DNA from 3 places in the Paraburkholderia sp. SSBN10T genome. Region 2 is predicted to be linked to each of the others. Evidence: predicted binding sites of a transcription regulator. Region 2 holds the regulator's gene; each other region holds the start of a gene.
What was found. Region 2 encodes LexA, which represses DNA repair genes until DNA is damaged. Its sites were predicted from a motif close to ACTGTATNNNNATACAGT; they were not measured.
Positions count from the first base shown of each region.

Region 1: the regulator LexA is predicted to act here: its motif matches at 2,542-2,559, upstream of AC1ECK_RS13535 (PA0069 family radical SAM protein).
Region 3: the regulator LexA is predicted to act here: its motif matches at 4,736-4,753, upstream of dinB (DNA polymerase IV).

Region 1 covers NZ_JBWQQI010000007.1:194,582-204,928, reverse strand. The annotation lists gene AC1ECK_RS13550 (acyl-CoA dehydrogenase) at 1-395, shown strand, start outside; gene AC1ECK_RS13545 (D-amino acid dehydrogenase) at 541-1,827, opposite strand; gene AC1ECK_RS13540 (Lrp/AsnC ligand binding domain-containing protein) at 1,997-2,485, shown strand; gene AC1ECK_RS13535 (PA0069 family radical SAM protein) at 2,608-3,732, shown strand; gene AC1ECK_RS13530 (TM2 domain-containing protein) at 3,765-4,232, opposite strand; gene AC1ECK_RS13525 (PQQ-dependent sugar dehydrogenase) at 4,380-5,510, opposite strand; gene rpsP (30S ribosomal protein S16) at 5,731-5,985, shown strand; gene rimM (ribosome maturation factor RimM) at 6,118-6,831, shown strand; gene trmD (tRNA (guanosine(37)-N1)-methyltransferase TrmD) at 6,857-7,624, shown strand; gene rplS (50S ribosomal protein L19) at 7,775-8,161, shown strand; gene AC1ECK_RS13500 (CoA pyrophosphatase) at 8,255-8,935, shown strand; gene AC1ECK_RS13495 (CobD/CbiB family protein) at 9,054-9,992, shown strand; gene AC1ECK_RS13490 (putative signal transducing protein) at 10,066-10,347, opposite strand, start outside.
Region 2 covers NZ_JBWQQI010000014.1:5,017-15,363, reverse strand. The annotation lists gene cysT (sulfate ABC transporter permease subunit CysT) at 1-509, opposite strand, end outside; gene AC1ECK_RS21165 (sulfate ABC transporter substrate-binding protein) at 595-1,635, opposite strand; gene lexA (transcriptional repressor LexA) at 1,960-2,613, shown strand; gene AC1ECK_RS21155 (hypothetical protein) at 2,644-2,988, shown strand; gene AC1ECK_RS21150 (DUF2939 domain-containing protein) at 3,078-3,728, shown strand; gene AC1ECK_RS21145 (universal stress protein) at 3,825-4,307, opposite strand; gene nodI (nodulation factor ABC transporter ATP-binding protein NodI) at 4,558-5,472, shown strand; gene AC1ECK_RS21135 (ABC transporter permease) at 5,490-6,317, shown strand; gene AC1ECK_RS21130 (hypothetical protein) at 6,406-6,828, opposite strand; gene AC1ECK_RS21125 (permease) at 7,066-8,130, opposite strand; partial or broken gene mnmH (tRNA 2-selenouridine(34) synthase MnmH) at 8,309-9,433, opposite strand; gene AC1ECK_RS21115 (NADP(H)-dependent aldo-keto reductase) at 9,651-10,347, opposite strand, start outside.
Region 3 covers NZ_JBWQQI010000008.1:39,151-49,497, forward strand. The annotation lists gene AC1ECK_RS14540 (M3 family metallopeptidase) at 1-1,852, shown strand, start outside; gene AC1ECK_RS14545 (amidohydrolase family protein) at 2,073-3,362, opposite strand; gene dinB (DNA polymerase IV) at 3,488-4,672, opposite strand; gene AC1ECK_RS14555 (hypothetical protein) at 4,799-5,182, shown strand; gene AC1ECK_RS14560 (aspartate/glutamate racemase family protein) at 5,304-6,023, shown strand; gene AC1ECK_RS14565 (ABC transporter ATP-binding protein) at 6,052-7,410, opposite strand; gene AC1ECK_RS14570 (ABC transporter permease) at 7,503-9,254, opposite strand; gene AC1ECK_RS14575 (hypothetical protein) at 9,467-9,607, opposite strand.

The DNA of each region.
Region 1 (10,347 bases), on a different contig from region 2:
TGGCCGCGATTGCCGGGACCGTCGAGGCGCTTGGCGCGCAGCAAGGATCGGCGTTCCAGTCGATGCAGCAGCAGCTTGCGCAGGGGCATCGCGCGCTGGCAGCGGCGGTGGAGTTCGTGCTCGCCAATACGAAGCGGGATCCGAATGCGGTGTTCGCCGGCAGCGTGCCGTATCTGAAGCTGGCGGGCATCGTGCTCGGCGGCTGGCAGATGGCGCGTGCGTTGCTGGTGGCTGCCGGGAAGCGCGCTGAGGATCCGTCGTTCTATGGCGCGAAGATCGCGACTGCGCAGTTCTACGCGGAGCATGTGCTGCCGCAGGCGGCGGCGCTGGAAGCGTCGATTGTCAGCGCGAAGGGGGATGAGGGCGTGTTGGCGCTGTCGGAGGATCAGTTCTGATCTGATGCTCCACGCGGATGCGTGGTTGCGTGATCGATGAGATTGTTGTGCAAAAAACAAACGGCGCCTGCAAGCAGAGGCGCCGTTTGTTTTTAGGTAGACCGGGCAGCTTTAACGTCCAGTGGCCCTGACAATCCGAAACCGCTCAGGCGTAAGCCGGCCGGGTCGTGCCGCCCGTTTCGCCGAGATAGCGATGTACCGACAGATCATCCGCCTGGATCGCGGGCTGCTTGCCCGACATCAGGTCGGCGAGCAGTTGGCCCGAGCCGCACGACATGGTCCAGCCAAGCGTGCCGTGGCCGGTATTGATGAACAGGTTCGATACGGGCGTGCGGCCTACAATCGGCGTACCGTCCGGCGTCATCGGACGCAGACCGGTCCAGAAGCTGGCCTTGGCCGTATCGCCGCCGCCAGGGAACAGATCGTTCACGCACATTTCGAGCGTTTCCCGGCGCGCCTCACGCAGCGACTTGTCGAAGCCGACGATCTCCGCCATGCCGCCCACGCGAATCCGGTCGTCGAAACGGGTGATGGCAATCTTGTAGGTTTCGTCCAGCACCGTCGAAACCGGAGCGGCCGCCGCGTCGACAATAGGCGCCGTGATCGAATAACCCTTCAGCGGATAAACCGGGATCTTGACGATGTCCGACAGGAATTTCGTGGAGTACGAACCGAGCGCGACGACGAACACGTCGCCACGCACCAGCTCGCTGCCACATTGCACGCCGGCGATCCGGCCGCCGGACGTCGCGAGTGCATCGATCGGCGTGTTGTAGCGGAATTTCACGCCCAGTTCTTCAGCGAGCGCGGCAAGACGCGTGGTGAACAACTGGCAATCGCCGGTTTCGTCACCCGGCAGGCGCAGGCCGCCGGTCAGCTTGTGCGCGGTCGCGGCGAGCGCCGGTTCGGCGCGCGCCAGTTCGGCGGACGACAGCAGTTCATACGGCACATTGGCGTCTTTCAGCACGGCGATGTCTTTTGCCGCGCCATCGAATTGCTGCTGCGTGCGGAACACTTGCAGCGTGCCGCCGGTACGGCCTTCGTACTGGATGCCGGTATCGGCGCGCAGCGCCTGCAGGCAGTCGCGGCTGTATTCGGCGAGGCGCACCATGCGGCCCTTGTTCACGGCGTAGCGCGAGGACGTGCAGTTCTGCAGCATCTGCCACATCCATTGCAACTGGAATTGCGTGCCGTCGAGGCGGATGGCGAGCGGCGCGTGTTTCTGGAACATCCATTTGACGGCCTTCAGCGGCACACCCGGGGCGGCCCAAGGCGATGCGTAGCCCGGCGAGATCTGGCCGGCGTTGGCAAAGCTCGTTTCAAGCGCCGGGCCGGCTTCACGGTCGATCACGGTCACTTCGTGACCGGCACGCGCAAGATAATAAGCGCTCGTCACCCCGACGACGCCACTGCCCAAAACGACGACTCGCATAGCTGCTCCAGAAGGTTCTTGGGGGCTTGCGCGTCCGCGGATGGCTCAACTCGTTTGTAGATAGTTCGATTAACGAGGTGATACGCTTTCAGCCCAGTGTTAACCGCTATACTATTGAGTCTAAGGTAGGTTTTGTTATTGTATTTTTCCGATTTTCAGTAAAAAGACCATGCGAACCCAGCGTCAACCGATCCGCGCGCTCGACAAGCTCGATCACAAGATCCTCCGGCTGCTGCAGCAGGACGGCCGGATGGCAATGAAAGACCTTGCCGAGCAGGTTGGGCTGTCGGTGACGCCGTGCATCGAACGGGTCAAGCGCATGGAACGCGACGGCGTGATTACCGGCTACCACGCGCGCGTCAATCCGGCCGAACTGGGCGCCGCGCTGCTGGTGTTCGTCGAGATTACGCTCGACCACAAGAGCGGCAACATGTTCGACCAGTTCCGCCGCGAAGTGCAGAAGATTCCCGAGGTGCTGGAATGCCATCTGGTGTCGGGCGACTTCGACTATCTGATCAAGGCGCGTATCGGCGAGATGGCCGATTATCGCAAGCTGCTCGGCGACATCCTCCTGCAATTGCCGGGAGCGGTGCAGTCGAAGAGCTATGTGGTAATGGAAGAAATCAAGGAAAGTTTGACCATCGCAGTCGGCGAATAAGACGCTGCGGTCGCACCGCAGTCATCTCGCAATGGCGCTCGACAAACGGCGTAAACACTGTATATTTATACAGTGTTTACGCCGTTTGTCGTTTCAGCTTTTTATTTGCGTTGTACCTCGCCGTGACCGATTCAGTCCCCGAATATCCGATCGCCCCGCCTACGCCCCGCAAGGGGCGCGGCGCCGTCACGAACCTGCAAGGCCGCTATGAAGTCGACCAGCGCGAGGCAGTCGACGACGGCTGGGTGCAGCACGAGGAAGAAGAGGGCGGGCCGCCCGCGTTGCGTACGCAGGTGTTCAACGAACGGGCGAAGACCATTTTGACCCGCAACGCGTCGCCGGACATTCCGTTCAGCGTGTCGCTCAACCCGTACCGTGGGTGCGAGCACGGTTGTATTTACTGCTTTGCGCGGCCCACGCATAGTTATCTAGGCTTGTCGCCGGGGCTCGATTTCGAAAGTCGTATCTACGCCAAGGTCAACGCGCCGGAATTGCTCGAGCGCGAGCTATCTAAGAAGTCCTACGTGCCGGAGCCGATCGCCTTGGGCGTCAATACGGATGCCTGGCAACCGGTCGAGCGTGATTTGCGTCTCACGCGCCGGGTGATCGAAGTCTTGAGCGCCCGCGGTCATCCGTTTGCGGCCATTACGAAATCGTCGCTGATCGAGCGCGATCTGGATTTGCTCGCGCCCATGGCGGCGCGCGGACAGTTCATGGCGGCGATTACGATCACCACACTCGACGCCGGGATCGCCCGCACACTCGAACCGCGTGCGGCGACGCCGGCGCGGCGGTTGCGCACAATCCGCACCCTCAGCGAGGCGGGCATACCTGTTGGGGTGAGCATCGCACCGGTGATTCCCTTCGTCACGGAACCGGACATGGAACGTGTGCTGGAAGCATGTGCTGAAGCCGGGGCAAGCAACGCCAGCTATATCGTGCTGCGCCTGCCGTGGGAAGTGGCGCCGCTATTCAAGGGCTGGCTCGCGGCGCATTTTCCGGATCGCGCCGACCGGGTCATGAGTCGGGTGCGCGACATGCGTGGCGGGAAGGACTACGACGCTTCCTATGCAACCCGCATGAAGGGCGAGGGCCTATGGGCCGATCTGCTGAAGCAGCGCTTTCATCAGGCCGTGCGCCGACTCGGTCTGAACGAGCGCCGGCGCGGCATTCTCGATATGTCGCAGTTTATGCGTGGAGAGCCGCCTCGCCAGGTGCGTGACGATCCGCAAATGAGTCTTTTCTAGGTGGGGCGTTCGTGCAGCGTAGCCGCGGTCGTCTATTGAGACAACGCTTTGGCCGCCTGAACCTGCGATTCGAAGTAGGTCTGGAACGAGAGTGCAAGGCCGGTCATGAGCAGCATCGCGCCGATGAACAGCGAAAAGATCACCACGAAAATCACGCTCCAGCCCGAGCGGCTGCGTTGCTGCGTCTGCGCATTGAATTGCGCGTCCCATTTCTCATCGGGACGCAGGCCGTAGACGATGGCCGCAAGGAATGCGGCAAACAGCGAGATGGCGCCCGGAACCGCCAGCACCCAGCCGAGCGCCGAGGTCCGCTCGCTGGCGATCAGCAGCAGAACGCCGGGAATGCCGAGCAGGGTGCAGATCAGGTGGACCCAGCCGTACACATCGCGCTGTCCATATAAATAGAAGCGGTGCGCGCCGAGGCTGCCGAAGAAGAACGCGAGCGCTGCGGTAATTGTCTTGGACCTGAAGCGTGGAGAATTCGAAACGCGGGTGGACATGTGGGCAAGAGTTCAGTGACAGGCGGTCGCGAGGACCGGCGCGCAACTGTGCGCGGACCGACGCGCATTCTACGCCCGGGGGCGCGGCGCCGGTCACGTCGCATCCTGATTGACGGAATTCGCGCGTTGGCTGCTCATTGAGCCTCGTCAGGGCGCAGCGTACGTCACCCGATAAATCGCACCGGCATAATCGTCGCTGATCAGCAAAGAACCGTCGGGCATTGGCTGGACGTCGTCCGGGCGGCCCCAGACGTTTTCATCGGGCATCAGCCAGCCTTCGACGAAGACCTCCTGATGCGCACCACTGCCGTCCGGGTTGGTGATGACGCGCATGACCCGGTAGCCGACTTTCTTGCTGCGGTTCCAGGAGCCGTGCTCAGCGATGAAGATATTGTTGCGATAGGCAGCGGGGAACATCGAGCCGGTATAGAAACGCATGCCCAGCGAAGCGACGTGGGCGCCGAGTTTGAGCGCCGGCGGCGTGAAGGCGCTGCAGGGATGATCTTTATTGCCGTACTCGGGGTCAGGCGTGTCGCCGCCGTGACAATACGGATAGCCGAAGTCCATGCCCACTCGCGGGGCGCGGTTGAGCTTGTCGTCAGGGACATCGTCGCCCATCATGTCACGGCCGTTGTCGGTGAACCAAAGTTCGTGCGTGACCGGATGCCAGGCGAAGCCGACTGTATTGCGCACGCCGCGCTCGATGGTCTCATAGTGACTGCCGTCCGGGTCCATCCTCCCGATCATGGCGTAGCGATCGCGGTCGGGCAGGCAGATATCGCACGGCGCGCCTTGCGGTACGTAGAGCTTGCCATCCGGGCCGAAAGCGATAAATTTCCAGCCGTGATGGCGCTCGGTAGGCAGCTTGCCGTTGATGACAACCGGCTTGGGCGGGTCGTTTAAATGGGTGTCGATCGCGTCGAAGCGCAGGATTTCCGAGACGGCCGATACATAGAGCGAGCCGTCGCGCCATGCCACGCCGGCCGGCGTCTCCAGCCCGGACGCGATGACGTGACGCGCAACCACGTGCGAGTCGCGCAATTCAAGCGCGTACACGTGGCCGTCGAGGCTACCGGCGTATAGCACGCCGTTTGGCGAAAGCGCCATGCCGCGTGCACTCGGCACCTCGTCGGAGAGCACCTGAATGTGAAAGCCCGGTGGCAGCTTGAGCCGCTCGATCGGCAGGGCGGCGAGCACCGGGTGGGTCAGCATCAGCAGCAGTGCGGCGGCCAGATAGCGATGAGCGCGCGTCCGCCTGGCTTGCGTGACAAGCCGCAACGGGGCGAAAAGCGCGCCAGGCAGGGCGGCAATGAGGGCAGGTTTCACGGGCGTTCCATCGTGCTATTCAGGCGATTTGACGGGGCCCGGCCGGCTGGACTGTATGGCCAGCGCAACCGTGAATCTCAGTTTATCCCGGTAAGTGTTTGTTATGGCTTCAGTTTCCCGCTATAATCACGTGTTTCAGTGGTTCCGAACCCCGGTTTTCAAGGATTCTAGTATGGTCATCATCCGCTTGGCTCGTGGCGGCTCCAAGAAGCGCCCGTTCTACAACATCGTCGCAACCGATTCGCGTAACCGTCGTGACGGCCGCTTCATCGAACGCGTTGGCTTCTACAACCCGATCGCTACGAAGGGTGAGTCGCTGCGTATCGCTCAAGACCGCCTGACGTACTGGCAAGGCGTTGGCGCACAACTGTCGCCGACGGTCGAGCGTCTCGTGAAGGAAGCGCAAAAGGCGCAGCCGGCTGCTTAATGGTAGCTAGCATGTGCATCGCCGGCGGCTCGCGCAACTTGCGCGAGGTGTCCGATGCGCGAGTTTTGCTGCAGGTTTTAGCAAAGGCGCAGGCAGCGAAGTTCGCCCTGATTTGCGCTATGAGGCTCTCTCATGTCTGAGCGTGATTCAGGAAGTTCAGGTCGCGCCAAGGCTGCTCCGCGTACCGAGGCATCGTTCGGCGCATTCGTCCGTAAGCCGGTCGAGCGCGCCCAGGGCAAGGCCGGGCCGGGTGCCGCCAGTGCCGCTCCGGCCGCTGAGGCAATGCGCCCGGAAACGGCCGAAAGCTGGCCGGACGACGCGGTTGAAGTGGGCGCGATTGTCGACGCTTACGGCCTCAAGGGCTGGGTCAAGGTAGCCGCGCATGCGGATGCCGGACGTGGTGGCGACGCGTTGCTGAGCGCGAAGCGCTGGTGGCTGATGAAAGGCCGTGAGCGCAGTTCGGCACCGGCGCTGCAGGCAAAGATACACAGCGATAGCATTGTGGCCCAGCTGGGCGGCACGGCTGACCGCGACGAGGCGCTCGCGCTGCGTGGCACCCGCGTGTACATCTGCCGTAGCGATTTCCCGGCGCTCGAAGCTGACGAATTCTACTGGGTCGACCTGCTCGGCCTGGATGTCGTGAACCTCACCGGGGTTTCCCTCGGCAAGGTGGCCGACATGATCGACAACGGTGCGCACTCGGTGTTGCGTATCGAATACCCGGCTGCCGGCAAAGACGGTAAGTCGGTGACTGGCGAACGCTTGATCCCGTTCGTCGGTGTTTATGTCAAAACAGTTGACCAGAAGGCGAAGCAGATCACCGTCGACTGGGAAGCTGACTATTAAACGAGCTCGTTGACCGGAGAGAGCGATGCAGTTCGATGTCGTCACGCTCTTTCCCGAAATGTTTCGTGCGCTGACCGATTGGGGTATCACCAGCCGCGCGGCGAAGCAGGAGCGCTACGGTTTGCGTACGTGGAATCCACGCGATTTCACGACTGACAACTATCGTACGATCGACGATCGTCCGTATGGCGGCGGCCCAGGCATGGTGATGCTGGGCAGGCCGCTGGAAGACGCGATCGGGGCGGCGAAAGCCGCACAGGCGGAGCAGGGCATTACCGGCTCGCGCGTCGTGATGATGTCCCCGCAAGGTGCGACGCTCAATCATGAACGGGTGATGCGGTTTGCCGCCGAACCTGGCCTGATCGTGCTGTGCGGCCGTTATGAAGCGATCGACCAGCGCCTGATCGATCGCTGCGTCGACGAAGAAGTGAGCCTCGGCGACTTCGTGCTGTCGGGCGGCGAATTGCCGGCCATGGCGTTGATGGATGCCGTGGTGCGTCAGTTGCCCGGCGTGCTGAACGACTCGCAATCGGCGGTGCAGGACAGTTTCGTCGACGTGCTGCTGGATTGTCCGCATTACACGCGCCCAGAGGAATACGAAGGCGTGCGGGTGCCCGATGTGCTGCTTGGCGGCCATCATGCGGAGATCGAGTTGTGGCGCCGGCGCGAAGCGCTGCGCAACACGTGGCACAAGCGGCCCGATCTGATCGAGAGGGCCAGAAAGAACAAGATGTTGAGCCGTGCCGACGAGGCATGGCTTGCAAGTCTCGCGAAGGAAGCATCGAAGGCGTAACGCCCCGGTGTCACTAGCGAATAGGCGGCGCCGCACATGCGTGTACGGCGCCTGATGTGAACCCATCCTCTATCGGGGCCGTAGCCAAGCGCAAACCAACGCTGCGCGAGGCAGGTACGAACGCCGACAAGATGGCATTAGGAGTCAGTGATGAATCTGATTGCAAAACTCGAGCAGGAAGAAATCGCGCGCGCCCTCGGCGAGAAGACCATCCCCGAATTCGCCCCCGGCGATACGGTGATCGTCAGCGTGAACGTGGTTGAAGGTACGCGTAAGCGTGTTCAGGCTTACGAAGGCGTCGTTATTGCCAAGCGTAACCGTGGTCTGAATTCGTCGTTCATCGTCCGTAAGATTTCGTCGGGCGAAGGCGTCGAGCGTACGTTCCAGACGTACTCGCCGCTGCTGGCAAGCATCGTCGTGAAGCGTCGTGGCGATGTGCGTCGTGCCAAGCTGTACTACCTGCGCGACCGTTCGGGCAAGTCGGCCCGGATCAAGGAAAAGCTGGTCTCGAAAGACCGCGCTGCTTCCCAGGCGTAAAAGCTGTAAGAAAAAGCACCCTTCATGGGTGCTTTTTTGTTTGTTGGGTCAAAATAGCGGCATGCCCTATAAAAGCTCGCCTCGAGAGTCCCGTTGACCCGTCCCGTCTTCCAACCCGAAACCCTGCCTGTCGAATCGACAGGCGACGATCTGCCACTGGTTGCCCCCGCACGTCTGACGCCCGATGGCCTGCGCGCTCGCTTCGAGCAGCGCCTCTCCTGGACGCCTGAACCGGGCGATGCCCGCTGGAAGGAGTTCGGCGATCCGCGAGTTGCGGCGGTGCTGGTGCCGCTCGTGGTGCGCGACGCAGGACTTACGGTGTTGTTGACCCAGCGCGCCGACCACCTCAACGACCATGCCGGCCAGGTCAGTTTCCCGGGCGGCCGCCACGAACCGTCCGATGCCAACGCAACGGCCACCGCCTTGCGCGAGGCACAAGAGGAGGTCGGTCTCGATCCAGGGCGTGTGGAAGTGCTCGGTTGCTTGCCTGACTATCTGACCGGCACCGGGTTTCGCGTCACACCGGTGGTCGGGCTCGTGCATCCGCCGTTCACCGTCGAGGCCGACTCGTTTGAGGTGGCGGAGGTCTTTGAAGTACCGCTGCGTTTTCTGATGGACCCGTCCCATCATGAGGTGCGGGTGTTTCGCTGGGAAGGTGGTGAGAGGCGGTTTTTTGCCATGCCTTATCCACGTGGCGACTCGGCTGGACAGTACTTCATCTGGGGCGCAACGGCCGGCATGCTACGCAATTTTTATCGCTTTCTGGCCGCATGAACGGCGCGGAAAAGGCCGGGGTGTCGCGGCTTTGCAACCCTTGCCACGCTCAGTCTCATCCGACCCTGTGCTATCGTTATAAAACAATCGTAAAAACTCGAATAGCACGGCGCATCGCATGACTTTTTTCTCCGTATTGCTGGCTCTGATTATTGAACAGGTCCGCGCGCTATCGCCGAATAATCCGGTGTCTGCGTTGCTTCAATATCATGCGGAGTCGGCGGCGCACGGGTTCGATGCCGGCAAGCCCAAGCACGGCCTGCTCGCGTGGCTCGTGGTGGTGGTGCCCTGGACGCTGGCCGTCGCGCTCGTCTACTACGTGCTCTATCACATCAACTTTGTGCTGGCGTTCCTGTGGAACGTGGTGATCGTGTATTTCACGCTCGGCTTTCGCCAGTTCAGCCATTACTTCACGGACATTCACCTCGCGCTCAACAACGACGACGTGCCGCGCGCGCGTGAAATCCTCACGGAATGGACCGGCATCGATACGGTCGACATGCCGGTCAGCGAGATCGTGCGCCACACGCTGATTCATGCGGTGGTGGCTTCGCACCGCCATGTGTTCGGCGTGTTCTTCTGGTTCCTCGTGCCGGTCGGGCCGGCGGGCGCGGTCCTGTACCGAATTGCGGAGTATCTGGCGCGGGCCTGGTCGCGTCCAGCGGATGACCGCACCGCGGCGTTTTCGAGCTTCGCGCAACGCGCGTTCTTCGTGATCGACTGGGTGCCGGCGCGGCTCACCTCGTTGGGGTTCGCGATTGTCGGCAATTTCGAAGATGCCATCTATGCGTGGCGCAACCATGCGCGCCAATGGCCCGATGCCAATGACGGCGTGTTGCTCGCGGCCGGCAGCGGCGCGTTGGGTGCGCGCCTGAGTGGCCCGCTCGCGGAGCCGTCGAGCCTCGACGCGCTGGCTACCGGCGACGGCGACGCACTGCCGGTCGGTGACGACTGCACGCCGCGCACGCTGCAATCGGCCGTGGGCCTCGTATGGCGCGCTGTGATCCTGTGGATGATTCTGCTGCTGATGCTGACGATCGCGGTCTGGGTCTCCTGACGCGCGTGGATAAGCGGCTGCCGCAACGGAGGCGCAGCGCGGAGACGGAGCGCCGTTAGCTTCGTCTGCGGCCTTAACCGTCAAGTGGATCGCGTGCCGTTCCACACTGCCAGCACACCGTGAATTGAGCCTCGAGCGTCTCGCCGCACTGGCTGCAACGCCAGGACGGCGCGCCCGCGCCGGGCCCCTCCGCGGCCACCTCGATCAGCTTGCGCGCCATGGCCTCGTCGCGTTCGTCGACCAGCCACAGTTCAGGCGCACACTGATCCGCCGGAATCTCCCCAAGCGCGCCGTTCAGGTAGCGGTTATGCAGCTCGCACGCAATCCCCGCCGTCGCCAGCACATTGATCCAATG
Region 2 (10,347 bases):
CGCTCGAACTCTTCGAGCACCGGCTGCACGGTGCGCACCACAAACGGCAGGCCGATGAAGGTCAGCGCGACCAGCACGCCCGCCGGCGTGAACGCGATCTTGATCCCGAGCGGTTCGAGAAACTGGCCGATCCAGCCGTTGCCCGCATAGACCGCGGCGAGTGAAATCCCCGCGACCGAAGTGGGCAATGCGAACGGCAGATCGACGACCGCGTCGACCAGACGCTTGAACGGGAACGTATAGCGCACAAGCACCCACGCGACGAGAAAGCCGAACACCGCATTGATCAGCGCGCCGCCGAGCGCCGAGAAAAACGTCAGCCGGTACGACGCCAGCACGCGCGGCGCGGCCACCGCGCGCACGAACTGGCTCCAGTCGAGCGAGGCCGTCTTGAGAAAGGTCGCCGCAAGCGGAATCAGCACCACGAGGCTCAGATACGCCACCGTAATGCCGAGTGTCAGGCCGAAGCCAGGCAGTGCGCTTGGCTTGCGGAAGGTCAACGTCGTCATGCTGGATGCTCGGTCAGGGTGAAATCCATGGCGGCAGCGTCTGGCGCAGGTCCGCCACGGTCCGCCACGTTTGGCGCCGTCCTTTTTACTGCGGCGAGTAAATCGAATCGAATACGCCGCCATCCGCAAAGTGCGTCTTCTGCGCATTGGCCCAGCCGCCGAACGAGTCGTCCACCGTGTACAGCTTCAGCTTCGGAAACTTCGCGGTCAGCGCGGCCGGCACCTTGTCCGAACGCGGCCGGTAGAAATTCTCGGCGGCAATTTCCTGCCCCTGCTCGCTATACAGGAAGTTCAGATATGCCTCGGCCAGCTTGCGCGTGCCGTGCTTGTCCACCACCTTGTCGACCACCGCCACCGGCGGTTCGGCCAGAATGCTGACCGACGGCACGACGATCTCGAACTTGTCGGGGCCGAATTCCTTCACCGACAGGAACGCTTCGTTTTCCCAGGCAATCAGCACATCGCCGATACCGCGTTGCACGAAGCTCGTGGTGGCCCCACGCGCGCCCGAATCGAGCACACCGGCATTCTTATAGAGCTTCGAGACAAATTCTTTGGCCTTCTGGTCGTTGCCGCCCGGCTGATGCTCGGCGTAAGCCCACGCTGCCAGATAGTTCCAGCGCGCGCCGCCCGAAGTCTTCGGGTTCGGCGTGACGATCGACACGCCCGGCTTCACCAGGTCGTCCCAGTCCTTGATGTGCTTCGGATTGCCCTTGCGCACGAGAAACACGATGGTCGAGGTGTACGGCGCGGCGTTATCCGGCAGACGCTTTTGCCAGCTCTTGTCGATCAGCCCCTTGTTGGCGAGCGCATCGATGTCGTAGGCGAGCGCCAGCGTCACGACGTCGGCCTGCAGCCCGTCGAGCACCGAGCGCGCCTGGGCGCCCGAACCGCCGTGCGACTGCTTGAAGGTGACGGTCTCGCCGGTCTGCGCCTTCCACTGCTTGCCGAACGCCTCGTTCACCTGCTGGTAGAGCTCGCGGGTCGGATCGTAGGACACGTTCAGCAGCGTCGCATCCGCAGCCTGCGCCTTGCTTGCGAGGCCGAGTGCCGCGGCCGCGCCGAGCGCCAATACCGCGACGAGTCTTCTGGTCCTGCCGGCGAACCCCGTGCCCTGATCGATCATCCATCTTCTCCGCGTTGTGGTTGGTTCAGACGCCTTGCGTCCGATGTTGTGTGCTGCGCGTCATCTGGTCTGCACCGTTGCGGGCGTCAGAGTGGAGGCCAGTCTATCGAAGGGCTTTCATCATTAAAAATAATGTTTCTTCATTTTTTAATACGTAAAAGTGGTAATGACAGCCGGACGCGGTGTTGCGGCACGAAAACGACTGTTTAGACGCCGGTTAGCGGCGCTGGAACGACACCCAGGGTCGAGAACTTAAAGTAAAGCTTGAATTGCGCCCGATACTGTATAAAAATACAGTCACCTGTCTATCCATACAGTGGCGCCATGACCAAACTCACCGCACGACAGCAAGAAGTTTTCGATCTGATCCGCCGGGCTATCGAACGCACCGGCTTCCCGCCCACCCGCGCGGAGATCGCCGCCGAACTGGGCTTCAGTTCGGCCAATTCGGCGGAAGAGCATCTGCGCGCCCTCGCGCGCAAAGGCGTAATCGAACTCGCGGCAGGCGCGTCGCGCGGCATCCGGCTGCTGCTGGCCGGCCAGGACGACGCGCCGCATCAGTTCACCTTGCCGCATCCCAGCCTGATGCAGTTGTCGCTGCCGCTGATCGGCCGGGTGGCCGCGGGTAGCCCGATCCTTGCGCAGGAGCACATTTCGCAGCACTACGCCTGCGACCCGGCACTCTTCTCGAGCAAGCCGGACTACCTGTTGAAAGTGCGCGGGCTGTCCATGCGGGACGCCGGCATTTTCGACGGCGACCTGCTCGCCGTGCAGAAGAAAAGCGAAGCGAAAGACGGCCAGATCATCGTTGCGCGGCTCGGCGACGACGTGACGGTCAAGCGTCTCAAGCGCCGGCCGAATGGAATCGAGCTGATCGCCGAGAACCCCGATTACGAAAACATCTTCGTTCAGGCCGGCAGTGCGGAATTCGCACTTGAAGGCATCGCGGTGGGGCTGATCCGCCCCACCGAGTTCTGAACCCTGCACTGAACAAGACTGGAGAGACTCATGGAACGCCTTGCCCGCCTGCTGCCCTTCCGCCAGTTCGGTCGTCTGCGCCATTTGCGCAAGCTGGTGCCCTGCGCACCGATCGAGGCGTCCGGTACGACTCCTTCGTTGTTCGACGCACCCGAGCCGCAGAGCTCAACCTTGCCGTCGGCGCTGCCGGCTTTCGCACGGGTGTCGCTGAATTCCGGACTCAATACGGCGGAGCCGGCCCGGCGTGCGCCGGTACGGGTCTACCACGGCCCGTCGCGCCTCATCATGGTGGGTACGGTGGATGCGGTATGCCGCATGATTGATCGTTGTATCGCCGAAGAACGGGCAGGCGTGCAGAACGCGCTGTTCGAATAAGCAGGCGGGGATGGTGCAGGTGCGCGCAGGGATCGTTTCCGTGCGAATGTGGTCCATCTAAAACCACCCCTCATGGAGAGTTTCGCCCGATGGCTGTTTCCACACCTGCTAAACGCGGCTATGCGCGGCCGCTGATCGTCGTACTGCTTGTGATTGCGCTCGTGGCTGTCCTTGGCTACAGCTATGCGTCGCCCTATCTGGCGCTCAATCGCCTGAAGCACGCCGCCGATGCCCGCGATGCGCAAACTGTCAGCGAGTATGTGGACTATCCCGCGCTACGCGAAAGTCTGAAAGAGCAAGTTTCCGGCTTGCTGACGAGAAAGCTCGAGGCCCGTGTGGGCAGCAACCCGCTCGCGGCGCTCGGGTCGATGATCGGCACGGCATTGATCGGTCCACTGGTCGATGCCTACGCTACGCCCGATGGCGTTGCGGCACTGCTGAACGGCATGCCGCCGCGTGGCGACCCTACCCAGCGTCCGCCTGTGCCGCAAGATAGCGCAGCGAACGCCCCGGCCGGCACCGCGAATTCAACGCCCGGCGCCGTGACGCCCGCCCCAGCGCCCGCAGCGTCACAAACTGCTGAAACGAGCGCGCCGCCGCAAACCACGGCGGGCTATCGCGGCATCAACGAATTCGTGGTCACGTATCAGCATGGTGCAGACGATACGCGCTATTCAGCGATTCTGCGGCGCGCAGGGCTGTTTTCGTGGAAGCTGGCCGCCGTGGACCTGAACGGTTAGGTGGCGCGGCGCGGTGTGACGTGATCCGCTTGTGCGTGACCTCGTGTGCGCACTCGTGCGCGATTCAGCCCACCGCCCGACCCACTGCGTGCCTCGTCAAGCCACTGTCGCTGTAGCGGCTGCCGCCTGTTGCTGCTCCTGGACCGACGAGCACGCCACCAGAATGCTGCACGAAACGCGATCGAGCAGCGGTGTGTTGCCCGCTCCCATCCACCAGCGCGACAACCCGGTGCGGCAGCGGTGGCCGACCACCACGAGATCCACGTGCAACTCATTGGCGAGGTTGGCGATTTCGTCTATAGGATGGCCGAACGCAAAGTGCCCTTGAGCGCTAACGCCGCGTTCGGTCAGCCAGTCGACCCCTTCCTGGAGAATGTCGCGGGCGGTTTTCTCGAAGCTGCCGCAGGCCACGTCCGTCAAGAGGCCTGCGCTCTGCGCAATGCTCGAGCGCATGTCGACCACCGAGAGCAAATGCGTTTCAGCTTTCAGGTCCAGCGCCAGGTCGGCCCCGCAACGCAACGCCTTGCGGCCTTCGCGCGAGCCGTCGTAGCACAGCAGGATTTTTTTGTAGCTCGCCATGATGTTCTCCCTACCGCGTCGATCGCGGTTCTGTCCTGAATCATGGTGCGCCGCAATTCAGCTTGCAAGGGATGGAAAACGCTAACCGCGACAAAGTACACGCTCAGTGCGTCCGGCCCGTTGTGCAGCGCATGCCGCAGCGCAAGAACCCGCACTCTGCCAGTGCACGAGCGCCGACATTGCAGCGCCGATGCCCTAGAATGGGCAGCCGCACCGGCCTTTCACGTCTTTCGGAATCCCCAACGACCCCATGTCTGAAGCCGCCATCGAATTCCTGCAAGTCCACAAGCGCTATGCCGATAAGACAGTTGTCGACGGCCTGTCGTTCCACGTGCGGCGCGGCGAATGCTTCGGCCTGCTCGGCCCGAACGGCGCCGGCAAGACGACGACATTACGCATGTTGCTTGGCATCGCGGCGCCCGATGCCGGCACGATCCGCCTGTGCGGCGAGCCGATTCCGCTGCGCTCGCGGTTTGCGCGGGCGCGCGTGGGCGTGGTGCCGCAGTTCGACAATCTCGACCCGGACTTCACCGTGCGGGAAAACCTGCTGGTATTCGGCCGCTACTTCGGCCTGAGCTCGGCGCAAACCCGTGCGCTGGTGCCGTCGCTGCTCGAATTCGCCCGGCTCGAAAGCAAGGCGGATGCGCGGGTCGGCGAGCTGTCCGGGGGCATGAAGCGGCGCCTGACGCTGGCCCGCGCGCTTGTCAACGATCCGGACGTGCTGATCATGGACGAACCCACGACCGGGCTCGACCCGCAGGCGCGCCATCTGATCTGGGAGCGGTTGCGCTCGCTGCTCGCCCGCGGCAAGACGATTCTCCTGACCACCCACTTCATGGAAGAGGCCGAGCGGCTCTGTCATCGCTTATGCGTGATCGAGGAAGGGCGCAAGATTGCGGAAGGCGCGCCGAATGACCTGATCGCCTCGGAGATCGGCTGCGACGTGATCGAGATCTACGGACCGGACCCCATCGCGCTACGCGACGAACTGGCGCCACTCGCCGAACGCACGGAAATCAGCGGCGAAACGCTGTTCTGCTACGTCACCCAGGCGGAACCGGTGCATGCACGGCTGAAGCAGCGCTCGGACCTGCGCTATCTGCACCGGCCGGCCAATCTCGAAGACGTGTTTCTGCGGCTCACCGGCCGCGAAATGCAGGACTGAAGCAGGATAGAACCAACATGGACGCACGCAGCTACGATCCCCCCAGCCAGGCCGCCCCCGCCGCCGAGCCCTTTGCCGCCCTGCCCGCCAACGCCGTCAACTGGATCGCGGTATGGCGCCGCAACTATCTGGTGTGGCGCAAGCTCGCGCTGGCGTCGATGTTCGGCAATCTCGCCGATCCGATGATCTATCTGTTCGGTCTGGGTTTCGGGCTCGGCCTGATGGTCGGGCACGTCGACGGTGTGTCGTATATCGCGTTTCTGGCGGCCGGCACGGTCGCGTCGAGCGTCATGATGTCGGCCAGCTTCGAATCGATGTACTCGGGTTTCTCGCGCATGCACGTGCAGCGCACGTGGGAGGCGATCATGCATACGCCGCTCACGCTAGGCGATATCGTGCTGGGCGAAGTGATGTGGGCGGGCAGCAAGTCGCTGCTGTCCGGGGCGGCGATCATGCTGGTGGCCGGGGCGCTCGGTTATGCGAACTTTCCGTCGATGCTGCTGGCGCTGCCCGTCATCGCCCTGACCGGCCTCGCGTTTGCCGCCGTGGCGATGATCGTGACGGCGCTCGCCCCGTCGTACGATTTCTTCATGTTTTATCAGACGCTCGCGCTCACGCCGATGCTGCTGCTCTCCGGCGTGTTCTTTCCGATTGCGCAGTTGCCGCCTGTCGCGCAGCTCGTCACGCAGTTGTTACCGCTTGCCCACGCCGTGGATCTGATCCGCCCGGCCATGCTCGGCCGCCCGCTCGATCACGCAGCGCTGCATGTCGGCGTGCTGGCCGCGTACGTGGTCGTGCCGTTCTGTATCGCGGCCGTGCTATTCCGGCGCAGGATGATGCGTTAACGCGCGGCGATGTGCCCCGGCACGCCACCCGCGCCCACGCTTCGGTCACGCACCGTGCTCACGTTAGCTCACAGTGCGACTGCAAGACTCAGTCTTCGTCGTCCGTCCAGGGGATTTCGACGTCGGAGATAAACGCGACCGTTGCGAACGGGCCGCCTTCCTGACGTCCGATCTTGCCGTCCGCGCGTTGCCATTCGACGCGAAACAGCGTGCCCGGATCGTCGGCAATCAGGCGAACCGTGCGCACCTCGTCGGGATCGGACTCTTCCACCGGGCCGTCGAGCGACACCAGCAGTTCCTGTGGCCACAGGCCGTCGGCGGGATCATAAATGCGATCGCCGTCGGGAATCAGCGTGAAGGCCTCCACGCCGATCGTTGCCGATGCTTCGATGATCATTTTGCCCAAGGCGCGCAGCAGCGCGGTGGCACGCGCCGAGTTTGCCTGGCGGATCGCGAGGTCCCCGCGCGTCAGCGCCTGTTCAAGTTTCGGATTTGTTTTTTGTTGCGCCATTCTATTTCCTGATTGCAATCGCTCGAGTGTCTGCGGCGGTTTCTTACCCTGCATGCTGCGGGGGTGCCCGCCGCCTGTGCTTTTTTCGCGCTGAATCGTACCACCGGTGGACGCCTCAACTCACCCGAGCCCGACTGCGGTTCGATCCAGACGCCCTCCGTTCCCCAGTGTAGGACGTGATTCGCCATCTGGCATTGGAGATTTGTCGGGCGCGACGCCAAAGGCCGCCCGCCCGGTTCAGAATCCGAGAGTGACGGCAAGGCCGCCGGCCACCACGCCGAACAGCACCACCGACACCGCGACCAGCGTCAGCAAACGCGGCCGGAACGAGCGTGCCAGCATCGCCAGCGACGGCACGCTGATCGGCGGCAAGGTCATCAGCAGCGCGCCCGCAGGACCCACGCCCATGCCGAGCGAGAGCATCGCCTGAATGATCGGCACCTCGCCCGCGGTGGGGATCACGAACAGCATGCCGGCGACCGCCAGGGCAACGATCCAGACGAACTGATTGCCGATTTCCGGGCCGACATGCGGAAACAGCCAGGCGCGCGCCGCGCCGAGCAAAAGGATCAGCACGATGTATTCGGGAATCAGACGCGCCGCCATGCGCACAAACAGTCCCAGCCAACGCATGAACGGATTGCCGCGCGCCGCCTCCTGTTGCGCGGCGAGTTGCGCCAGTTGTCCGCCGGCAGCCGCGGCCTCCTGCGGCGTGACCAGCCGGTTCACCAGATAGCCGAGACCGAACACCATCAGCACGCCCAGCGCGAGGCGCAGCGCTGCCCAGTGCCAGCCGAGCACGAAACCCATGAAGACGAGCGTCGCCGGATTGAGCACCGAATTGCCGAGCCAGAAGGCGATCGCGCCACCCGGCGAGGCCTGGCGCTGCCGCAAACCGACCACGACGGGCGCCGCGCAGCAGGTGCACATCATGCCGGGGATGGCCAGCAGCCCGCCGGCCGCGACGCTGCCGAAGCTGGTCTTGCCCAGCACCCGGGCGATCCATTGCACCGGCAACAACACCTGAACCGCTGAGCCGAGCACGAGGCCGAGCACCATCGCCTGCCAGATCGCCTTGCCGTAGGCGAGCGCATAGCTGAGGGCGGCCGCCAGCGACGGCGCCGGCGGGCTCGCGTCGGCGCCCATCAGGATCGATTTGCCGATCGAATGGGTTGCGGCAGCGGTAAAGGCGCGGTGGTAGTAGGGAAACCACTTCACATAGAAGAGTCCGGCGACGGCGACCAGCAGAAAGATCAGCCAGCCGGCAGCGGGTTGGGTTTGGGTTTGGGATGTGGTCTTCATCGTGTTGGTATGGACAGGTTTGGAGCGAAGACTACTGGGGTTTGACGACGGCCGGGTGCGCGAGCGTGCCGCCCGGCAAGCCGGCAGCCGCCGTTGCTGCATCGCCGGCGGCGTGAACAGACGCGGCGTCGCCGCGTTGCAACACGCCTGTCGACATAACTGCTGTTGAAACCGTTGGTGAAACCGCTGACGTAACTGCCGGCGCCTCGCCGGCGGCCCCGGCCAGACTCGCCAGCAACGCTGCCGCCTGATCGACGCTATCAGCCGCGTTCGGCCTGAACTGGAAGTGCAGCGCCTCGCCGAGGCGGCTGAAGTGCTGACGGCTGCTGCGTTGATAGGCCGGGTCGTAGTGACGCTCGATCAACTCGCCGAACAGCTCAGCACGGGCGGCAGCGTCGCCCGCCCCACCCTCGTGGCCCGCGGCGCTCCCCGCGTCGATCAGCTGCTGCCAATGCCGCACCTGCTCGCGGCTATGCAGGCCGATCAGGCGCTCGAGTTGCTGCCTGAACGAAGCCGGGTTGTCGAACAAATGTGTGTAGTCCTGCAGCAGGAAAGCGATGCGATCGTCATGGCTCGCCTCGACTTCCACACACGCGCCGTGATGAAAGCGTTCGAGCAGCGTCTGCGGCAGCGTGATCGCGCCAATCCGCCGGCTCTCCGCTTCGACGAACACCGGCCGCCGCACATCGAAGCCGGACAGCACGCCGACCAGCGCGGTATCGAACGCCTTCTGCGCCGGCTGCGCCCGATCCGGCAAGGCGCCGAGCAGCGAACCACGATGACAGGCCAGTTCCTCCAGATCGAGCACCTGCGCGCCGGCCTTGCGCAACGCCTGCAGGAGCCGGGTCTTGCCGCTGCCGGTATGGCCGATCAGCGCCACATAGTCGAATTGTCCCGGCAGGCTCGCCAGCCGCTCGAGCACGGAACCGCGATACGCCTTGTAGCCGCCCTCGAGCTGGCGCGCCTGCCAGCCGATCAGGTTGAACCAGGTGGTCATCGAGCCCGAACGCTTGCCGCCGCGCCAGCAATAGATCAGCGGACGCCAGTTGCGCGGGCGCCCGGCAAAGGTGGTCTCGAGGTGCTGCGCGATGTTGCGCGCCACCATGGCGGCGCCCACCCGGGTGGCCTCGAACGGCGATACCTGCTTGTACATCGTGCCGACGATCACCCGCTCCTCATTGCTCAGCACCGGGGCGTTGAGCGCGCCTGGAATATGGTCTTCGGCAAACTCGAGCGGGGTACGCACGTCGACGATCTCGTCGAAGCGCCCCAGTTCATCGAGCGGCACAAGCAGGTTTTTCAATTGGACAACGCGTAAAGAAGGGCCGATTTCGCAGCCGGGTGAAATAGCCGGGATGAAGGCAGACGGTAAGCCGAATTATCGCATGGGGTGGCTGCGCGCCTGCGGGGCCTGAGCGCGCTGTATGCGGTGAGAGCGAAGCTCAGGATTCGCTGAGCCGGAATGGACCGCGGGCCCGCTGCACAGGCAAGCGGGCCCGCTTCTCTGACGACAGCAGCGCTTACGGCGCAGGATTCGGCTGCAACTGGTGCAACTCGTCGATTTCCGCCAGCACGTCGGGCGACAGCTTCACGTCCACGCTCGCAATGTTCTCCTTCAATTGATCGAGCGTTGTCGCGCCGATCAGGTTGCTCGTCACGAACGGGCGGCTGTTGACGAACGCCAGCGCGAACTGCGCGGGCGACAGGCCATGGCGCTTCGCCAGCTCGACATAGCGGCTGGTCGCCTGCATCGCCTGCGGCTTGCTGTAGCGCTGGAAGCGTTCGAACAGCGTGATGCGGGCGCCCGCCGGACGCGCGCCGCCTTCATACTTGCCCGACAGCCAGCCGAACGCGAGCGGCGAATAGGCGAGCAGGCCAATGCCGTCGCGATGGCTGTATTCCGACAAGCCCGCTTCGAAGGTCCGGTTCAGCAGACTGTACGGATTCTGGATGCTGACGATGCGCGGCAAGCCGAGTTTTTCCGCCGCGCGCAAAAACTGCGCGACACCCCACGGCGTTTCGTTCGATACGCCGATATGCCGCACCTTGCCTTGCTTGACGAACTCGGCGAGCACCGCGAGGGTTTCCTCGATCGGCACCGTGTAGGCATCCTCGACCCACGGATACGCGCTACGGCCGAACGTCATCGTGCTGCGGTCGGGCCAGTGCAACTGATACAGGTCGACGTATTCGGTTTGCAGGCGCTCGAGGCTGCCG
Region 3 (10,347 bases), on a different contig from region 2:
GGACACGCCGGAACTGCGCGCCGTCTACGGCGAAAATCTGCCGCGCGTGACCGAATTCTGGACCAGCGTCGGACAAAACCTCGCGCTCTTCGAAAAGTACAAGACACTCGCCGCCAGCAGCGATTTCGCCTCGCTCACCGGCGAACGCAAGAAGATCCTGCATAACGCGCTGCGCGACTTCCGCCTGTCGGGCGCGGAACTGCCGGAAGACCAGAAGCCGCACTTCGCCGAACTGCAGGAACGCCAGGCCAATCTGTCAAAGGCGTTTTCCGATCACGTGCTGGACGCGACCAATGCCTACGCCTATTTCGTCGAAGACAAGGCGCAACTGGCGGGTTTGCCGGAAGACGTGATCGAAGCCGCGGAAGAAGCAGCTGAGCGCGACGGCAAGAGCGGCTGGAAATTCACGCTGCATTTCCCGTCGTACTTCCCGGTCATGCAATACGCAGAAAACCGGGCCATGCGCGAAACGATGTACCGCGCCTACGTCACGCGCGCCTCGGAACTGGGCGGCACCTACGGCGGCGGCAAGACCGAGTGGGACAACACCGCCGTCCTCGCCGAGCAACTGAAGCTGCGCGCCGAAGAAGCGCATATGCTCGGCTACCGGAACTTCGCTGAAGTCTCGCTCGCCCCGAAGATGGCCGAGTCGCCCGCCCAGGTGATGGCCTTCCTCGAAGACCTCGCCACCCGCGCCCGTCCGCATGCGGAACAGGACTGGAAAGAGCTGCGCGAATTCGCCGCCAACGAACTCGGCATGGCCGAACTGCAGCCGTGGGATATGACCTTCGCGGCCGAACGCCTGCGCCAGAAGCGCTATTCGTTCTCCGAAAACGAGGTCAAGCAATACTTCCCGGAAGATGTCGTTTTCAAGGGCCTCTTCAAGGTCACGGAAACGCTGTTCGGCGTGAAGATCCGCCGCGACGAAGCCGCCGTGTGGCATCCGGACGTGCGCTTTTTCCGCATCGAGAATCAGGACGGCGCTCTCGTCGCGCAGTTTTACGTCGACCTGTATGCGCGCGAAGGCAAGCGCGGCGGCGCGTGGATGGACGATGCGCGGGCCCGTCACAAGCATGCGCACGGCGGCGTGCAAACGCCGGTCGCCTATCTGACCTGCAACTTCTCGGCGCCGGTCGGCGGCAAGCCGGCCTGCTTCACGCACGACGAAGTGATCACGCTGTTCCATGAGTTCGGCCACGGCCTGCATCACATGCTCACGCGTGTCGACGAACTGGCGGTGTCGGGCATCAACGGCGTCGAATGGGATGCGGTCGAACTGCCGTCGCAGTTCATGGAGAACTTCTGCTGGGAGTGGGACGTGCTGAGCGACATGACTGCGCATGTCGATACCGCCAAACCGCTGCCCCGCGACCTGTTCGACAAGATGCTGGCCGCCAAAAATTTCCAGAGCGGCCTGGGCACGCTGCGGCAGATCGTGTTCTCGATGTTCGACATGAAGCTGCATACGGACTTCGACGCAGCCGGCCCGCAAAGCGCGAACGATCTGGCTCGCGAGATGAACGAGCGCTTCCATGTGGTGCCGCAAGCAGCCTTCTCGCGCTGGCCGAACACGTTCAGCCACATCTTCGCGGGCGGCTACGCGGCGGGCTACTACAGCTACAAGTGGGCGGAGGTGCTGTCGGCCGACGCATATGCGGCCTTCGAAGAAGCGGCCCAGGCCTCGAGCGGCAGCGTACTCGACGCGGCGACCGGCACGCGCTATCGCAAGGAGATTCTCGAGGTGGGCGGCAGCCGTCCCGCGATGGAATCGTTCAAGGCGTTCCGTGGCCGTGAGCCGAATATCGACGCGCTGCTGCGTCATAACGGCATGACGCCGGCGGCGACGCATTAAGCTGTTGCGCCTTCGGCCTGGCTGGTAAAAAGACCGGTGCTCTGCTTACGCAGGCACCGGTTTTTGTTGTCTGCCGTTTTTTTGTCGCCCGCCGGCTTTTTGTCGCCCGCCGGCTTTTTGTTGCCTGCCGGCTTTTTGTTGCCTACCGTTTTTTGCTTGCACCTCTACACAGACAGCAGTCGCAGCCCCTCCTGGCGCGTCCTTCGATTCCCCACTTTCATCATCCGCGTTGCAGCTTGAAGTCGACTTGCTGCGGACGCCCCTCGAGCGCAAGCGTCGCCCGCGCGGCAGGCGAGCGCGCCACCACCTTGCCACGCCGCACCACCGCCAGCCGGGCCGCACGCAAACGAATCGCTTCGACCGGATCGCGCGCATCGAGCAGCACGAGATTCGCTTCGCATCCCGGCTCGACACCATATCCTTCGAGCCCGAGGATGCGCGCCGCATTCACAGTCACCGCGTCGAAGCACGCATGCATCGCATCGATGCCGGTCATCTGCGCAACGTGCAGTCCCATGTGGGCCACCTCGAGCATGTCACCCGAACCGAGGCTGTACCACGGGTCCATCACGCAGTCGTGGCCAAATGCGACATTGATGCCCGCCGCCATCATCTCCGGCACCCGCGTCATGCCGCGCCGCTTCGGATAGCTATCGCTGCGGCCCTGCAGCGTGATATTGATGAGCGGATTGGCAATCGCCGCCACTCCCGATTCACGCATCAACGGCAGCAGTTTGCTGACGTAGTAGTTGTCCATCGAGTGCATCGAGGTCAGATGCGAGCCGGTGACGCGTCCCTGCAAACCGAGCCGGTGCGTCTGCGCCGCCAGCGTTTCGATGTGGCGCGAGAGCGGGTCGTCCGACTCGTCGCAATGCATGTCGACGCGCAAGCCCTGCTCCGCCGCGTATTCGCACAGGATACGCACCGACTCCGCGCCGTCCGCCATGGTCCGCTCGAAATGCGGGATGCCGCCGACCACGTCGACGCCGAGCGCAATCGCCCGCTTCAGGTTGTCGAAAGCGCCGGGGCTGCGCAGCACACCGTCTTGCGGGAACGCCACTAGTTGCAGGTCGAGATACGGCGCCACCCGGCGCTTCACTTCGAGTAACGCTTCCACCGCCAGCAGACGCGGATCGCACACATCCACATGGCTGCGAATCGCCAGCAAGCCGCGCGCCACGGCCCAGTCGCAGTACTGCAGCGCGCGCTCGATCAACGCTTGCTGGGTCAGTTGAGGCTTCAGTTCGCCCCATAGCGCAATGCCTTCAAGCAGCGTGCCCGACGCATTGACGCGCGGCAAACCGTAGGACAGCGTCGCATCCATGTGGAAGTGCGGGTCCACGAAGGGCGGTGTGACGAGCGAGCCGGCGGCGTCGATTTCCTCATGCGCGCTCGCCGCCAGATGCGGCTCAACAGCGACGATGCGGCCCGCTTCGATGCCGATATCGACCGGCTCTTTATGCGGGGATGCGCTGCGCGGCAAGCTGGCACGGCGGATGATCAGGTCCATTGTCTCGCTCCTTTGACTGCCATCGATTCTATCGGCGTCAGAAAGCGTTGGGGCACAGATGTGGAAGCGCAGACGGATGAGCGGCCTGCCGGGTTACGCAGGGTGCTTGAGAATTACACGGGGAACTACTCGCCGGAATCGTCCGGCTCGGCTTGCGGCGGCGCCTCGATCACTTCATCCGCAGGCTCGTCGTCGAACAGCGTGAACTGGCCGGGTTGAGCCAGATGCTCCTCTTCGAGCCGCACACCCACGCCCAACAGCCGCACCGGCTGGTTGCGGCGCGCGAAGCCCTTCTCCAGCAGCGCGAGTAGCGTCGGCAGATGCGTGACCTCGCCCACGCATTCGACCGTGGTGCGCTGAAAATCGGCGAAGCGGATCTTCACGAACAGCTTGCGCACCGCCGCGGCCGCTTCGGCCCGCGCAATGCGCACGTCCAGTTGTTCGGCAAGGCGCCGCAGTTCGGCCGCGCACTCTTCGAGCGTGCGCAGATCCGTGACATAGGTCGTCTCCACGCTCACCGATTTGCGTTCCTGGTCGGCGCGCACGGGCCGCGCGTCGATGCCGCGCGATAGTTCGTAGAGCCGCTTGCCGAACACGCCGAACTGACGGTGCAAATCGACCAGCGACCAGTCACGCAACTGTGCGCAGGTGGTGAGGCCGAGCTTCTCGAGTTTGGCCGCCGTCACCTTGCCCACGCCGAAAATCTTGCGCACCGGCAAGGCTGCGACAAATGCATCGACTTCATGCGGACGCACCACATAGAGCCCATCGGGCTTGTTCCAGTCGGAGGCGATCTTGGCCACGAACTTGTTGGGCGCCACCCCTGCCGACACCGTCACGCCGACCGTCTCGCGCACGCGCTCGCGAATCTCGTTGGCCATCAGCGTGGCGCTGCCTTTACAGCGCTCGGCGCGAGTCACGTCGAGATAGGCTTCGTCGAGCGACAGCGGTTCGACCTCAGCGGTGTAATCGCGGTAGATCGCCATGATCTGGCGCGAGGCGACCCGGTATTTTTCCATCGACGGCGGCATGATCAGCAGGTCGGGACACTTGCGCAAGGCCAGCGCCGACGACATGGCCGAGTGCACGCCGAAGCGCCGCGCCTCGTAATTGCAGGTGGCGACCACGCCGCGATGATCGGGCCGCCCGCCCACAGCCAGCGGCCGACCGCGCAGCGACGGGTCGTCGCGCATTTCGACCGACGCGTAGAAACAGTCGCAGTCGCAATGGATGATCTTGCGCACGGACGGCGGGGGCGTCGCTGACGGCATAGGGGACAGACCCGGCCTCGGCATCATGGGCGGCTTCATTGGGCGCACGCGTGACGAGGAGAGCGCGGCGAGAGGAAGATCGAGCGGGTTCACGATGCATATACTGTACAAAAATACAGTAGTATTATCAAGACGCTCACGAACCCTTACGCCACCTTCGCGCCCATGCCCTCTTCCATCCGCAACTCGCTCGTCTGGATCTTCGAGGCCTTCGAGCGCGATCCGACCTACCTCAGCAAACGGATGTTCGGCTCCGAGGCTGCCTATATCGACGGCCTGCTGTGTCTGGTCGCCTGCGACCGCGACCCGCCGTGGAATGGCTTGCTGGTGTGCACCTCGCAAGATCGCCACGCCGCGCTCATCGATGAAATGCCCGCTTTGCGGCCGCACCCGGTACTCGGCAAATGGCTGTATGTCCCGCAAGACGATCCGGCATTTGAAGCCAGCGTCGAAACGATAACGGCGCTTGTGCTCGCACGCGATCCGCGTGTGGGCGTGGAGCCGAAGCCGCGCAAGCGGCGCGGAAAATCGACGCTGCCGAAGGCATAGGCACGAAACTGCCGCCCCGAGCGGAACCGTACCGGCGCAATCGCGCCGATCCGTACCGCTGCCCGTCGCCCTGCCCAGCCTATACTCGACGCTCACACATCGGCACCGGCAGGACAGGAAGATGAAAACCATCGGCATCATCGGCGGCATGAGCTGGGAATCTTCGGCCGAGTATTACCGGCTGCTGAACCGCCATGCGAAAGCGCGCCTCGGCGGCCATCACAATGCGCGCAGCCTGCTGCTGACGGTGGATTTTGCCGAAGTGGAAGCGCATCAGCGGGCCGGCGACTGGACCGCGCTCGGCAAGCAGATGGCCGCAGCGGCACGTCAACTCGAGCACGGCGGCGCGGACCTCGTGATCCTCGCCACCAACACGATGCACCGGGTGTACGAATCGATCGAGCAGGCCATCGCCATTCCGTTCCTGCACATCGCCGATCCGACCGGCAGCGCCTTGCGCGCAGCGGGCGTCGAACGCGTCGGCTTGCTGGGGACGCGCTACACGATGGAGCAGGCGTTTTACACGGGGCGGCTCAACGAACGCTACGCGCTCGAAACGCTGACGCCGAACGAAGCCGATCGCGCCGACGTGCATCGCATCATTTACGACGAGTTGTGTCATGGCGCGGTCCACGAGGAATCGCGACGCGTCTATCAGCGCGCGATCGCGGAGTTCGCCGCGCGCGGCGCGCAGGCGGTGATTCTCGGCTGCACGGAGATCACGCTCCTCATCAAGCCGGAGCATGCCGCCTTGCCGGCGTTCGACACCACAGCGCTGCATGCGCAGGCTGCGGTGGACTGGGCGATCGAAGCTGATCGCCAAGGCGCAGCGGCAGACTGATACCGCTGCGCTCCGGATTGCCTAAAGCTTAGGCCTCCACGTCTTCCAGGCTGAACAGTTCGGTCTGGTCGTTATACGAGAAGATCTCGCCATAGCGGCCCCAGTTGATCACGGCGTCGAGCGTATCTTCCGCGGCGCTGTCGGTCAGGAAGTCTTCCAGTTCCTGCTCGAAACGCACGCGCGGCGCGCGATGCCCCGGACGCTCGTTGAGCACCTTCTTGATCCGCGCGGCGAGCGGCACGTGACGCAGCAGATGCTCGGCGAACATCATCTTGCGTTCCTGCGTGCCGAGTTCGGCAAATACACGCGCCGGCGGCGTCAGCAGGATGTCGCCTTCACGCACTTCCGCAAAGCCCAGATACTGCAGCACTTCGGCCACCGGGAACAGATCGTCCACCTCGAGATGCAGCGAGCGGGCGATTTCCGGCATGTCGGCACGGCCGTGATACGGCGCCGCGGCCAGCATCTCGATCAGACCGGCCATCAGGTTGGTCGACACATGCGGCAGCCAGCTACCCAGTTCGAGGCCCTTCCGGGTCGATTCGTCGTGCTGGCGCGAGGTCATCTTCGCGTAGATCTCGTCCACCAGGCGGCGGAACTCCGGGTCCAGGCGGTTGCGCGGATGTTTGAACGGCACCTTGATCTCGGCGATCACGCGGCCCGGGTTCGACGACAGCACGAGGATCCGGTCGCACATGAACACCGCTTCCTCGATGTTGTGCGTGACGATCAGCACCGACTTGATCGGCATGCGGCCCTGGGTCCACAGATCGAGCAGATCGGTACGCAGCGTTTCGGCGGTCAGCACGTCGAGCGCGGAGAACGGCTCGTCCATCAGGAGCAGCGTCGGGTCGACCACCAGCGCACGGGCGAAGCCCACGCGCTGGCGCATGCCGCCCGAGAGCTCGCGCGGATAGGCATTTTCGAAGCCGTCCAGACCGATCAGGTCGATCGCGGCCAGCGCGCGTTCGCGGCGCTCGCGCGCGCCCACGCCCTGGGCCTCGAGACCGGCTTCCACGTTCTGCAGCACGGTCAGCCACGGAAACAGCGCGAAGGTCTGGAACACCATCGCCACACCCTTGGCGGGGCCGTCGAGCGGCTTGCCGAGGTACGAGACCTGGCCGCCGGTGGGTTCGATCAGCCCGGCGATGATCCGCAACAAGGTCGACTTGCCCGAGCCCGAACGGCCCAGCATGCCGACAATCTCCCCTTCACGCAGCGACAGGTTCACGCCGTCGAGCACCAGCAACTCGTCCTGGTTCTTGTCGAAGCCGCGGCTCACGTCCGTCACGCGCAGCACTTCGTCGCCGAGGCGCGCAGGTGTGGCCGGAGTCTGGGGCGCAGTCGGGAGAAGATCGGCCGATACAACTTTATTAGGATTTAGCATCGTGGTTACGCTCACAATAAAACTACCGGGTCGCCCCAATTTTGGTTGTCCCCGTTAAGGCAGCCGGGGCGAAACGTCAGGTGCTGGGCCGTTCAGTCGAGCCGCAGCCTGGATTCGGCGAAGGCGTACATCGGACGCCACAGCAGGCGGTTGAACAAAGTCACAAACAGCGACATCACGGCAATGCCGAGAATGATCTTCGGGAAGTCGCCCGCGGCGGTAGTCTGCGCGATATACGCACCCAGGCCGTGAGCCTGAACCTTGGTATCGCCCCACTGCACGAACTCGGCCACGATGCTCGCATTCCACGCGCCGCCCGAGGCAGTAATCGCGCCCGTCACGTAGTACGGGAAAATGCCCGGCAGCATTGCCTTGCGCCACCACTGCCAGCCGCGAATGCCGAAGTTGGTCGAGACTTCGCGGTAGTCGTTCGGATACGCGCTGGCGCCCGCAATCACGTTGAACAGGATGTACCACTGGGTGCCGAGCACGATCAGCGGCGACAGCCAGATATCCGGGTTCAGATGGAAGCGCACGATGACGATCACGAACACCGGGAACAGCAGGTTGGCCGGGAACGCGGCGAGAAACTGCGCGAGCGGCTGGATCTTCTCGGCGAGCGCCGGGCGCAGTCCGATCAGCACGCCGAGCGGCACCCAGATCACTGAGGCGATGATGATCAGCAGAAGCACGCGCACCAAGGTAATCAGGCCGAGTACGAACACGTGGCCGACTTCATCGAGCGTCACGCCGGTGCGCACATAGGTCACCACGCGATAGACGACATACAGCGTGAGGAGAATCACAAGGATCCCCCAGACGATGTCGCCCACACGCGACGATTTCTGCCGGCGCGGCATGCTGAACTTGAGCTGCCCCAAGCCCGGCAGGCGCATCGGCACGCGCGCCGCATTGGCGAACAGCTTGCCCATCGGTACGAGGCTGCGGTGAATCAGGCGGGTGCGGCGCACCAGATCGAGCAGCCACGATTGCGGCGCATCGCCCGAGCTGGTCGTTTCCATGCGGAACTTGTCGGCCCACGCCACCAGCGGACGGAACAGAAACTGGTCATAGGCCAGAATCACGATCGTCATCGTCAGGATCACCCAGCCCACCGCGTGCAGGTTCTTGTCCGAAATCGCCTGGGCCAGATACGCGCCGATGCCCGGCAGCGTGATCGTGTTGTTGCCCACCGTGATCGCCTCCGAGGCCACCACGAAGAACCAGCCGCCCGACATCGACATCATCATGTTCCAGATCAGGCCCGGCATCGAGAACGGCACTTCGAGCTTCCAGAAGCGCTGCCAGCCGGTCAGGTGGAAGCCGCGCGAGACTTCGTCCAGGTCGCGCGGCACCGTGCGCAGCGACTGGTAGAAGCTGAACGTCATGTTCCACGCCTGGCTCGTGAAGATCGCGAAGATCGCCGCCAGCTCCGCGCCCAGCACCCGGCCCGGGAACAGCGCGAGGAAGAACGTCACCGTAAACGAAATGTAGCCGAGCACCGGCACCGACTGCAGGATGTCGAGAATCGGCACCAGCACGAGGCCCGCGCGGCGGCTCTTGGCGGCGAGCGTGCCGTAGATCAGCGTGAACGCCAACGATGCCACCATCGCCGCGAGCATGCGCAGCGTGGTACGCAGCGCGTACTCAGGCAGGCTCGACGGGTCGAGCGAGATCACCTGGGTCTTCAGCGTCGACATCGGCGCGAGGGTCTGGTGAAAGCCGATCGCCGTGAACGCGAGCGCGCAGATGATCAGCGGGAAAGCAACGAAGTCCCAGCCGTTCGGCAGCAACCGCCACGCCGAAGCATTGGCGGTGCGATTGAGATTGAAATTGAAATTCATCTGGCATCTCCCCGGTCACGGGTTGCTGGAACATACGGAGCGACGCCTGGGCGATGCACAGTAGCAGGATTAAAAACTCGCGACGAAAAGCTGAAATGACTCATGGCTAAACATAAGCGAACAAAGAAACAGCACACGCCTGCACCATTGGCACGCTGCACTTCATCGCGAGCGACGAAACGCACCTGCCAATGACGCAACAGCAAGGAAACTCAGAAAACGAGGGACTTCAGGGTGTGCCAGAGCACGGCGAACCTGCGCGGTTCACGAGCTTGCAGAGAAAGCATGGCGTCGTAGTGGACGCGCGCTTCCTGGACGTGCGGGAATTGCGACAGGAGGAGGCCGAAGTTCATGGTATTGCTCCGAGCGTTGGCTTAACGCATTGGCTGGAAGCCAGCAGACCCGGAGTGCCAGCGCATCATGCGCGTGGCGGGGAAGATCTACTCGCTTCCTTCAGACAAAGGAAAGGTATAGCGGCATATGGGACAACTGTCAGGGTCTGGCACGGTGTTCTCCTTATCGCTGCAACGCATGGCGCGTCCACAACGCACGATGCGTTGATCTATCCACACGCAAGCCGGCGCCCCGGATTGCCGGGACGCGCACAAGCGCCGCCGCGAGCGAGGCTCGCGACACGAGTGCCATCCGAACGCGCGAGATCGCTACGCTCTAATGACGCTGATAAAGGTGCACGGAGAGGGTGACTACGGCGCGCACCGTCTGCCTGCTGGCAAGACGGCGGCTAGGGAATACAGCGCGGGCGTCCTGCTGGTCAGGCAAAGAAACTGATCGAAGATCGACTACTGCTACTGTCCAAGGCATTAGCCCCATTTGTGACGACGGCAGAATTCTAGACATCTTGAGACTCAAAAGTCAACTTCATTCGCTAAGCAGAGCCAACATAATAAAAATCCGCTCGCTGGCGCCGCCCGCCTGGACGATAAGGCTTCATTGCCCTTTCATCCGGCCATCGGGGAAAGGTCGACGCAAGTGAAACGCCATACTCCGTCGAACCCTGGTCGGAGGCACGTTGCATTTACGCTTTTTTTACTTGCGGCTTCGCGCAAGGGGCGAATACAATCCGCCCGTCTCA